3 regions of the Conexibacter sp. W3-3-2 genome follow, and region 1 is predicted to be linked to each of the others. Evidence: riboswitches for the same ligand, from Rfam matches in the RefSeq annotation. Region 1 holds a riboswitch; each other region holds the start of a gene.
What was found. Region 1 has a riboswitch for cobalamin ahead of GKE82_RS04495 (hypothetical protein). Riboswitches for the same ligand answer to the same signal wherever they lie in the genome.

Region 1 (3,248 bases):
CCCCCGCTGGGCGCTCGTCCGCGACGGGCAGGCGCGGCCGATCGACGCCGTCGGGCCGATCGCGCTCGGCGCCGGCGCGGCCGCAATGGTCGGGGCCGTGGCGTTCAGCCGACCCGGCAAGGTCGCCGAGTACACGCTCACGCGCCCGACGTGGACGGCCGGGGCGATCGCGATCGCCGGGCTCGCCGCGCTGCTCGCCGCCGCGCTCGCACGCACGCTCGGCGGACCGGTCGCCGACGCTCAGGACCAGGCGGCCGCGAGCACCACGTAGGTCGCCAGCTCGACGACCTTGTTGACCGCGCCGAAGCTGTCGCCGGTCACGCCCCCGAACTGCCGGGCCAGCACGAGCCCGCCGCCGAACGTCAGCACTACCGCGACGCCGACCGCCAGCAGTCCCGGCCCGACCCCGGCGCACAGCACCGCGACCGCCACCGCGAAGACCGACGTGACCGCCAGGCCCACCGGCGTCGCGCGCACGAGCGTCCCGGATCCACCCGCGCGCGCGGGCGCCGCGAGCAGCGAGTGGGGGAGGACCGACCAGCGGCCCAGCACGTGCGCGGTCAGCGCGGCCAGCAGCACGTCCTCGCCGGACAGGCCGACCAGGACGCTGAACGGCAGCAGCACCATGAACACCAGGGCCAGGCCCCCGTAGGTGCCGACCCGCGAGTCCTTCAGGATCTCCAGGCGCCGCTCGCGCGTGACGTGCGCGCCGTAGGCGTCGGACACGTCGGCGAGCCCGTCCTCGTGGAAGCCGCCGGTGATCACGATCGCGGCGAACAGCGCCAGCAACGTCGCCGGGGCCGGATCGACCGCGAGGTCGGCGAGCAGCCGGGTGCCGCCGAGCACGCCGCCGACGAGCAGCCCGACCGCCGGGAACCACATCGCCGCCCGGCTCAGCCCGGCGGCGTCGAGCGTCCGGCCGTCGGAGACCGGGATGCGCGTGAGGAACGCGACCGCGGTCCGCGCGTCGGCGAGCGGCCCGCTCACCGGTAGCGGCCGGGCTCCCAGAGGGGCTCGGCGTCGCCGTTGGCGCCGCGCGCGAGGATGAACAGCAGGTCGGAGAGCCGGTTGAGGTAGCGCACGACCTCCGGGTTGGCGTCCGTCACCAGGATCGAGCGGCGCTCGGCGCGGCGGCAGACCGTGCGGCACACGTGCAGGTGCGCGGCGGCCGCGGTGCCGCCCGGCAGGATGAAGCTCTTGAGCGGGGCGAGCGTCGCGTTGACCTCGTCGCAGATCGACTCGAGCCACGCCACCTGCTCAGGGCGCACGCGCAGCCGCTCGCGCGCGGGCGCCTCCCCGTCGGCGGCCGGCTCCGGCTCCGGGACCGACAGGTCGGCACCGAGGTCGAAGAGGTCGTTCTGGACGCGCTGCAGCCAGGCGACGTACCGCTCCGGCAGCCCGTCGACCGTGATCGTCACGCCGATCTGCGAGTTCAGCTCGTCGATGTCGCCGTACGCCTCGATCCGCGGATGCGTCTTCGGCACGCGGCTCATGTCCCCGAGGTGCGTCTCGCCCCCGTCGCCGAGCTTCGTGTAGATGCGGGTGAGGTTGACGGTCATGGCCGCAACGATGTCAGATGCGTCGCGCGCGTAGACTTCCCCGCGTTCAAGGTCGGTGGTGAAGGGAAGTCCGGTGCGAATCCGGCGCGGACCCGCCACTGTGACCGGGGACGCCCCCCGCACGACGCCACCGGGTCATCGACCACGGGAAGGCGCGGAGGGGTAGGCCCGGGAGCCAGGAGACCTGCCTCCGACCACCAGCACACGACCCTCGTGGAAAGGGGTTGCCTGCCATGCAGCACGCCACCCGCGGCCTCCTGGCCGCCACCCTCACCGCCGTCGCGCTCGCGGCGCCGGCCGTCTCCCTCGCGGCGCCCACCGTCACCGTCCGCATCGAGGGCGCCAGCGCGACGCTGCTGGAGCAGACGACCGTCACGCTCGACGGGCGCCCGACGCCCGCCCCGGGGAACTGCCCCGCCAACACGGTCGCCGCCGCCATCGAGAAGGCGACGGCCGGCAACTGGGACCGGCAGGCGTTCACCTCGACGATCCTCGGCGAGAGCCACACCTTCACCCAGAACGACTACTGGGGCGAGTGGCTCAACGAGAAGTACGGCGGCGGCGCGTGCAGCGACGTCGTCGCGGAGGGCGATCGCGTGGTCATGATGGCCGACGTCAGCGGCAGCTCGTTCGAGCCGACCGTCGTCCCGCTGACGCTGACCGGCGCCCCTGCCCGCGTCTCGCCGGGCACCCCCTTCACCGTGCAGGTCGACAAGTACACCGCGCCGACCGGGAGCCCCGGCGAGGGCGTCAAGGCCCCGGCCGGCGGCGCCACCATCCGCGGCGCGGGTGTCACGACCGCCGCCGACGGCAAGGCGACGGTCACGCTCACGCAGCGTGGAGAGACGACGCTGAAGGCGTCGCTGCCCGGCACGCAGACCGGCGGCCTCGTGATCGACTCGCGCTCGCCCGCCGTCACCGTCTGCGTCACCGACGGCGCCGACGGCTTCTGCGGCACCACGAAGCCCGGTCAGCCGCCCGCGCCGCAGCCGACGACGCTGCCCGCCCCCTGCCAGACGCTCGGCGACGACGGGCTCTGCGGCACGAAGGACACCCGCGCCCCCGGCGGCAGCATCGCCTCGGTCACCGAGCAGCAGCGGTTCGCGCGCGGCAAGGGACCGCGCACCCTGGCGGGCCGCGCGACCGACGCCCAGGGCATCGCCAAGGTCCAGCTGCGGCTGACCCGCACCAACGGCCGGACCTGCCAGCGGTTCGACGGGGCCCGTGAGCGGCTCGTCACGACCAAGAAGTGCGGCGCCGCGAACGCGACGTTCTTCGACGCCGGCACCAGCGCCGACTGGTCCTACCTGCTGCCGTCCGCGCTCCCGAAGGGCCGCTACGTTCTGGACGTCCGCAGCACCGACAGCACCGGCAACGTCGACCGCACGCTCCAGCGCGGCCGCAACCGCGTCGTGTTCTTCGTGTCCTGATGACCGTGCGCCCGCGTCCCGTCCGCCGCCTCGCCGCGCTGCTCGCCCTCGTCTGGGCGAGCACGACGCTCGCCGCCTGCGGGCTGGGCGCGGGAGCCACCCCGACCGACACCCGCCTGACGATCACCCAGGACTTCGGCACGAAGGTCCTCGACGAGCGCGACGACCCGCAGTCCCGGGGCGCCGACACCGTCATGCGGCTCCTGCAGCGCAACGCGAAGGTGCAGACCCGCTACGGCGGCGGCTTCGTGCAGTCGAT
Region 2 (3,248 bases), 2.4 Mb from region 1:
GAGCGGTGACCGGCGATCAGGTGCTCGGCCAGGAGCGGCTCCTCCCGGACCGCGCACAGCGCCGACACGCTCGCCGCGTACCCGTCCAGCACGACCGGAAGCCGGCGGGCCGCCGCGCGCGCGGTCGCCCCGGCGAGCGCCGCCAGCTCCAGGCCCCCGGCCGTCCGCAGCGCCTCGTGGCCACCGAGCGCGCGCCCGCCGACCCGGGTCAGCACCGCCTCCACCGCGGCGCGCTTGCGGGCGATCCCGGCGTGGTCACTGCCGGTGCCCCGCCCGACCAGCCGCTCCGGGCCGGCCACGCCGAGGACCGCGGCCAGCGCCGCCGCGGTCGTCGTGTTGCCGATGCCGATCTCCCCGAGCACGACGCAGTCGACGCCCGCGTCGGCGAGCTCGTCGACGAGCGTCGCGCCCGCCTCGAGCGCCGCCCGCAACTGCGCCGCCGACAGCGCGTCCTCGCCGACGAGATCCGCCGTGCCGTCCGCGATCCGCAGGTCCCGCACGCCCGGCACCCGCGGTCCGCGCAGCCCGACGTCCGCCGCGAGCAGCCGGTGACCACCCGCCGCGCACAGCACCGCGACCGCGGTCTCACCGCGGCCGGTGGCGGCGAGGATCTCCCCCGACACGGTGCCGTCGAAGAGGCTCGTCCCGCGGCCGACGTGCCCGTGGTCGGCGGCCGCCACCAGGACCCCGGCGCGCAGCTGCGCGGGCGGGGCGGCCCCGGTGATCGACGCCCACCGCTCGACCACCGCGTGCAGGGCGCCGAGGCTCCCCGTGGGCGTGACGAGCTCGTCGAAGCGGTCCCGGGCGGCGACGAGCGCCCGGACGTCCGGCCCCGCACCGCCGAGCCCGTCACGGCCGGCGGAGGACGAGGCCCCGGCCGCTCGGGCGCGGGCGCTCACCGGCGCGGCGTCGTCCCAGCGGTCCTCCATCACCACGTCCCGCAGCGGCAGCCGCGCCGCCCAGCCCGCGGCCTCCAGGCCCGGCCGCACCGGTCGCTCGTCCGGCCAGCCGAGGCACAGCCACGCCATCGGCTCGACCCGCGCCGGGATCCCGAGCAGCTCGCGCAGGTCGTCGGGCCGGTAGAAGCTCACCCAGCCGACGCCCAGGCCCTCCGCCCGTGCGGCGAGCCACACGTTCTGGATCGCGCACGCCGTCGAGTACACGTCGGTCTCCGGGATCGTGCCGCGGCCGAACACCTCGGCCCCGTCCTCGCCGCGGTCGCAGCAGACGACCAGGCCGATCGGGGCCTCCACGACCCCCTCGATCTTCTGGTCCAGGAAGTGCCCGGCGCGCTCGTCGAACCGCTCCGCCTGTCGCAGACGCTCCCGCTGCGCGATCGTCCGCATCGCGCTGCGCGTGCCCCGGTCGCGCACCACCACGAACCGCGTCGGCTGCATCAGCCCGACGCTCGGCGCCCGGTGGCCGGCCGTCAGGACGCGCTCGAGGACGTCGTCGGGGATCGCGTCCGGGCGGAACCGGCGGATGTCCCGGCGCTGCTCGATCACCGCGTGGACCGCGGCACGGGCGTCGTCCGCGAACCGCCACGCGCGAGGGTCCGCCGCCCGCTCCGCGGCCCGTGACGGATCGAATCCCGCCGGGGTCGGCGGGCGCACGAACGCGTCGGAGGACGACGGGGGCCGGGACATGGGGGCGACAACGGTAACGCGACACGGCGTCGTTGACGTTCGTGCGTCGCGTTCGCTAGGTTGGCCGACGAACCACGTGGCGGCGCGCAGGAACCCGGTTGAAATCCGGGGCGGTCGCGCCACTGTGTCCGGGGAGCGACCCTCAAGCAGCCACGGCCCGCAACGGGCTGGAAGGCGAGGCGAGCAGCGATCCGGGAGCCAGGACACTCCGCCCGCCACGGCCCATCGATTCGGGACGCCTGATCCCGGGAGGCCTCATGAACACCACCGCTGCGCCCACGCCCGTCCCCGTCCGCGATCTGCTCCCCGCGATCGTCGCGGCGGCCGCGATGCTGGTGCTGCTGTACCTCGTCCAGTTCGACCAGGGCGCCGTCTCGCAGACCGGCAGCTTCCTGCACGAGCTGGTCCACGACGCCCGGCACCTGCTGGGCGTGCCCTGCCACTAGCGGCCAGGGGACATAGCCATGACCTGGGCTCCCATCCGCCGGGGGGTCGTCGTCGGCGTGCTCGCCGGGCTGCTCGCCGGCCTGTTCGCGTACCTCGTCGGCGAGCCGCTCGTGCAGGACGCCATCGACATCGAGGAGTCGAAGGCCGCCGCGCACGCCGGCCTGACCTTCATCCCCGCCCACATCTCCGACGTCGTCGTCTCCCGGGACGCGCAGCGCGGAGGCCTGTTCCTCGGCAACGTCCTCTACGGCGTCGCCATGGGCCTGATCTTCGCGGTCGTGTTCCTCGCGGTCCGTGGCCGCGGCCGCGCCCGCAGCGACTGGCAGCTGTCGCTCGTCATCGCCGGCTGCGCGTTCGTGGCGCTCGTCGCGCTCCCGTTCGTGAAGTACCCGGCCAACCCGCCCGCCGTCGGCGACCCCGACACGATCGGGGACCGCACCGCCTACTACGTGATCCTGCTCGTCGCCGGCGCCCTGTCGGTGCTCGCCGCGATCCGCGTCGGCCGGCTCGCCGAGAGCGGCGGGGAGGAGCCGTGGCGCCGGCCGCTGGCGATGGTCCTGACGTTCGGGGTGCTCGCGCTCGTCCTCGTGCTCGCGCTGCCCGACGTCGACGAGGTGCCGTCGGACTTCCCGGCGTCGCTGCTGTGGCAGTTCCGGCTCAGCTCGCTGGGCACGCAGCTCGTCTTCTGGACGTCGCTGGGCATCGGCTACGGCATCGCCGCCGACCGGGCGCTGCGCCCCGCCGCCGCGCGGGCCGCGGTGACGACCTAGGAGGCCCGGTGCGACGGCTGGTGCTGGTCCGGCACGCGCGCACCGCCGCGGTGCGCGCCGCCGGCTTCCCCACCGACGACGAGCCGCTGGACGCGACCGGCGTGGCCGCCGCCCGCGCCGGGGCCGCCGCGGTCGCCGCCGCGGGCTGGGCGCGTGACGGCGCGCTGCGCTCCCCCTGCCGCGGGCGGGCGAGACCGCCGCGCTGCTGGGCCTGCCCGACGCGACGCCCGTCGCCGCCCTGGCCGAGGCCGACTTCGGACGCTGGGCGGGGCGCACCCTCGCCGAGGTCGCCGCGGGGGACCCCGACGCGGTCACCGCCTGGATGACCGATCCCGCCGCGGCGCCGCACGGCGGCGAGTCGCTGGCCGACGTCGTCGCGCGGGTC
Region 3 (3,248 bases), 2.4 Mb from region 1:
CGACCGCACGCACGCGCTCTACGACGTCCACCAGGACGCCTCGCGGCGGCTGACCGCCCGGCAGGCCTCGCGGATGCTGCGCTGGTCGGCGCGCTACCCGGACGTGGCGCCCGACGCGCTCGACCCCGACGACCCGCCGCTGCCGCACCTGACCGCACCCGACGGCGCCGGCCCGTGGCGGTGGGACGACCCGGCGCTGCCCGGCGCGCTGGCCGCCGACCTCGGCCGGTCGGTGACGCTGCGCCGCGACGTGGCCGGCCAGCAGGATCTCGGGGGCACCGTGCTGCTCACGACGGCCGCCACCCACGAGGCGGTCGAGGACGTGCTCGGCGACCTCGACCTGCGGCGCTGGCGCACGAACGTGCACGTCCGGCTCGACGGCGTGCCCGCGTACGCGGAGGAGGACTGGGAGGGCGGGTCGATGGAGATCGGCGGCGTGCCGTTCACCTTCCTGCACCCGTGCGTGCGCTGCGTGATCCCGACGCGCGACCCGGACACCGCGGAGCGCCGCCCGGAGATCCTGCGCTGGATCACGCGGGCGCGCAGCGGCCTGTTCGGGATGAACGCCCGGCCGACCGCCCGCGGAGTCCTGCGCGTCGGGGACACCGTGACCATCGCGCCGCCCGGCCGTTGAGCGCGTGGGCCACGCGCTGCTGCTGCTCGCCGTGACGGCCGTCGCGGCCGCCCTCGCCCACCGCTTCGCCGGCGGTCCGGGCGTGCCGTCCGCCGCCTCACGACGCCTCGACGATCCCGAGGGCGGGCAGGAGCGCAGCCGTCCCTGGTGGCGGCTCGTCCTGGCGCTCGGCACGACCGTCGGCGGGCGCCGGCTGCGGGAGCGGCTGCCGCTGCGGCGCGGCCGGCGCGCCCCCGACGCGGTCCCCGGCGGGACCGGTCCCGTCACCGGTCGGCGCGACGGGACGCTGCTGCTGCCCGGTCCACGCGACGCGGCGCACGCGCAGGCGGCGACGCGCGCCGCGCTGCTGGCCGTCGCGTCGACGGTCGGGACGCTCGGTGCGACGGCCGGGGACGCCTGGGCGGTCCCGCCGCTGTCCGCGCTCGCCGCGGTGGCGGTCGGGCTCGCCACCGTCCGTCCCGGTGTCGCGCATCCGGCAGCGGCCGCCGTCGTGGTCGCCGTGCTGAGCGGCACGGCCGCCGCCGTCCTCACGGGCGTCGCCGCCGCCGTCGCCGTTGCGGGCACGCTGCGGCGTGGCCGCGACCGGAGCCGGCGGCTCGGCGTCGCGCTCGCGGTGGCGCTCGTCGCCGAAGCGGTCTGGCGACTGTCGGGCTGACCCCTCCCCCGGAGCGGGCGCCGACCGATAGCATGCGCCACGCGACGCACGAGGAACCCGGTGCAACTCCGGGACGGTCCTCGCCACTGTGACCGGGGAGCGACCCCCATCGAGCCACTGGACCCACCGGTCCGGGAAGGCGGAGGGAAGCGACGATCCGGGAGTCAGGAGACTCGGCTTCGCGCATCACAGTCCACGATGGATGGAGTGCTGTGCCCGTCACGGTGAAGGACCCATCGGCGCGTCGCGCGCCGTCAGACCGCGCTTCCGCGCACGATCGCTGCCCGGGGCTCCTGCGGCCGCACGAGGCCCAGGACGGCCTGCTCGTCCGGGCCCGCCCGTTCGGCGGGCGGATCGGGGCGGCCGCGCTGCGCGCCGTCGCAGGCGCCGCCCGTCGCGGCAACGGGATCGTCGAGCTGACCGCGCGCGCCAACCTGCAGGTGCGCGGCCTCGCGGCCGCCGACCTCGAGCCGCTCGCCGCCACGTTCGCCGCGACCGGGCTGCTGCGCTCCGCCACGCACGATCGGGTCCGCAACGCGCTCGCCGACCCGCTCGCCGGTCGCCGCGTCGGCTCGCTCGCCGACGCCCGCCGGATCGACGCCCTGCTCGACGCGCTCGACGACGCGCTGTGCGCCGACCCGCGGCTCGCGACGCTCCCCGGCCGCTACCTGCACGTGATCGACGACGGCAGCGGCGCGACCGCCACGGTCGACGCGGACGTGCGCCTCACCGCGCGCCCCGACGGCCGCTGGGAGGTGGGGGCCGGCCCGCTCGGCACCCGCGTGGAGACCGACCCGGTCGCGGCCGCCGTCGCGCTCGCCCGCCGCTTCCTCGCGGTGCGCCCGCCGGGCGCGTGGCGGATCGCCGAGCTGCCCGGCGCGTGCGCGACCCCGTCGGCCCCCGCCGCCGGGACCGCCGCGCCGCCGCTCGTCGGCGTGCTGCGCCAGCCCGACGGGCGCGACGCGGTCGGGGCGCTCGCCCCACTGGGCCGCCTCGCCGCGGAGACGCTCGACCTCCTCGCCGACGAGGTCGGGCGCGGCGCGCGCGCCCGGGTCTCGCACCGGCGGACCGTCGCGCTCGTGGACCTGGAGCCCGGTCGCGCCGGCGGCGTCCTCGCCGCCCTCGCCGCCAGCGGGCTGGTCGTCACCCCCGGGACGGGCTGGGAGGGCCTGACCGCGTGCGCCGGACGCGGGGCCTGCGGGTCGGCGCTCGCCGACGTGCGCGCCGCCGCGGCCGCACGGGCCGCGGAGCGCCCGGCGGACGCCCCGCGCGAGCACTGGTCCGCCTGCCCGCGACGCTGCGGCCAGACCCCGGAGGTCCGGCGCGCCGTCACCGCCCGTCCGGACGGCGGCTGGGAGGTGCAGGCATGAGCACGTACATCCAGGACGGCGCCGAGATCTACCGGCAGTCGTTCGCCACGATCCGCGCCGAGACCCCGGGACTGGAGGCGCTCGACCCGGTGCTCGAGCGGACCGTCGTGCGCATGATCCACGCGTGCGGCATGACCGACCTGATCGGCGACGTCGCCGCCTCCCCCGGCTTCGGCGCCGCCGGCGAGGCCGCGCTGCAGGCGGGCGCCGCGGTGCTGTGCGACACGAACATGGTCGCGTCGGGCGTCACGCGCCGCCGGCTCCCCGCCGACAACCCGGTGCTCTGCACCCTGACCGACCCGCGCGTCGCCGACCACGCCGCCGCCATCGGCAACACCCGCACGGCGGCCGCGGTCGAGCTCTGGGCCGACCACCTCGCCGGAGCGCTCGTCGTCATCGGCAACGCCCCGACCGCCCTGTTCCACCTCCTCGACCTGCTCGAGGCCGGGCGGCTGCCGCGCCCCGCCGCGATCGTCGGCGCGCCCGTCGGCTTCATCGGAGCCGCCGAGTCCAAGGAGGACCTCGCGCTGCGCGCCCCCGCCCTGGGCGTCGAGCACGTGATCGTCCGCGGCCGCCGGGGCGGCAGCGC

Region 2: it holds a riboswitch for cobalamin, as region 1 does, so the genes downstream of both, GKE82_RS15950 (CbtB domain-containing protein) here and GKE82_RS04495 (hypothetical protein) in region 1, are expected to answer to the same signal.
Region 3: it holds a riboswitch for cobalamin, as region 1 does, so the genes downstream of both, GKE82_RS16040 (precorrin-3B synthase) here and GKE82_RS04495 (hypothetical protein) in region 1, are expected to answer to the same signal.

Annotation. Positions count from the first base shown of each region.
Region 1 covers NZ_WLYW01000001.1:900,064-903,311, reverse strand. Annotated here, with positions in the region: gene GKE82_RS29735 (phosphatase PAP2 family protein) at 1-271, shown strand, start outside; gene cobS (adenosylcobinamide-GDP ribazoletransferase) at 241-987, opposite strand; gene GKE82_RS04500 (cob(I)yrinic acid a,c-diamide adenosyltransferase) at 984-1,559, opposite strand; cobalamin riboswitch at 1,592-1,766, shown strand; gene GKE82_RS04495 (hypothetical protein) at 1,793-2,989, shown strand; gene GKE82_RS04490 (DUF4430 domain-containing protein) at 2,995-3,248, shown strand, end outside.
Region 2 covers NZ_WLYW01000001.1:3,282,294-3,285,541, forward strand. Annotated here, with positions in the region: gene bluB (5,6-dimethylbenzimidazole synthase) at 1-1,646, opposite strand, end outside; cobalamin riboswitch at 1,735-1,854, shown strand; gene GKE82_RS15950 (CbtB domain-containing protein) at 1,904-2,092, shown strand; gene GKE82_RS15955 (CbtA family protein) at 2,111-2,863, shown strand; gene GKE82_RS15960 (histidine phosphatase family protein) at 3,075-3,248, shown strand, end outside.
Region 3 covers NZ_WLYW01000001.1:3,303,971-3,307,218, reverse strand. Annotated here, with positions in the region: gene GKE82_RS16050 (MOSC domain-containing protein) at 1-634, shown strand, start outside; gene GKE82_RS16045 (hypothetical protein) at 639-1,289, shown strand; cobalamin riboswitch at 1,338-1,464, shown strand; gene GKE82_RS16040 (precorrin-3B synthase) at 1,502-2,659, shown strand; gene GKE82_RS16035 (precorrin-8X methylmutase) at 2,656-3,248, shown strand, end outside.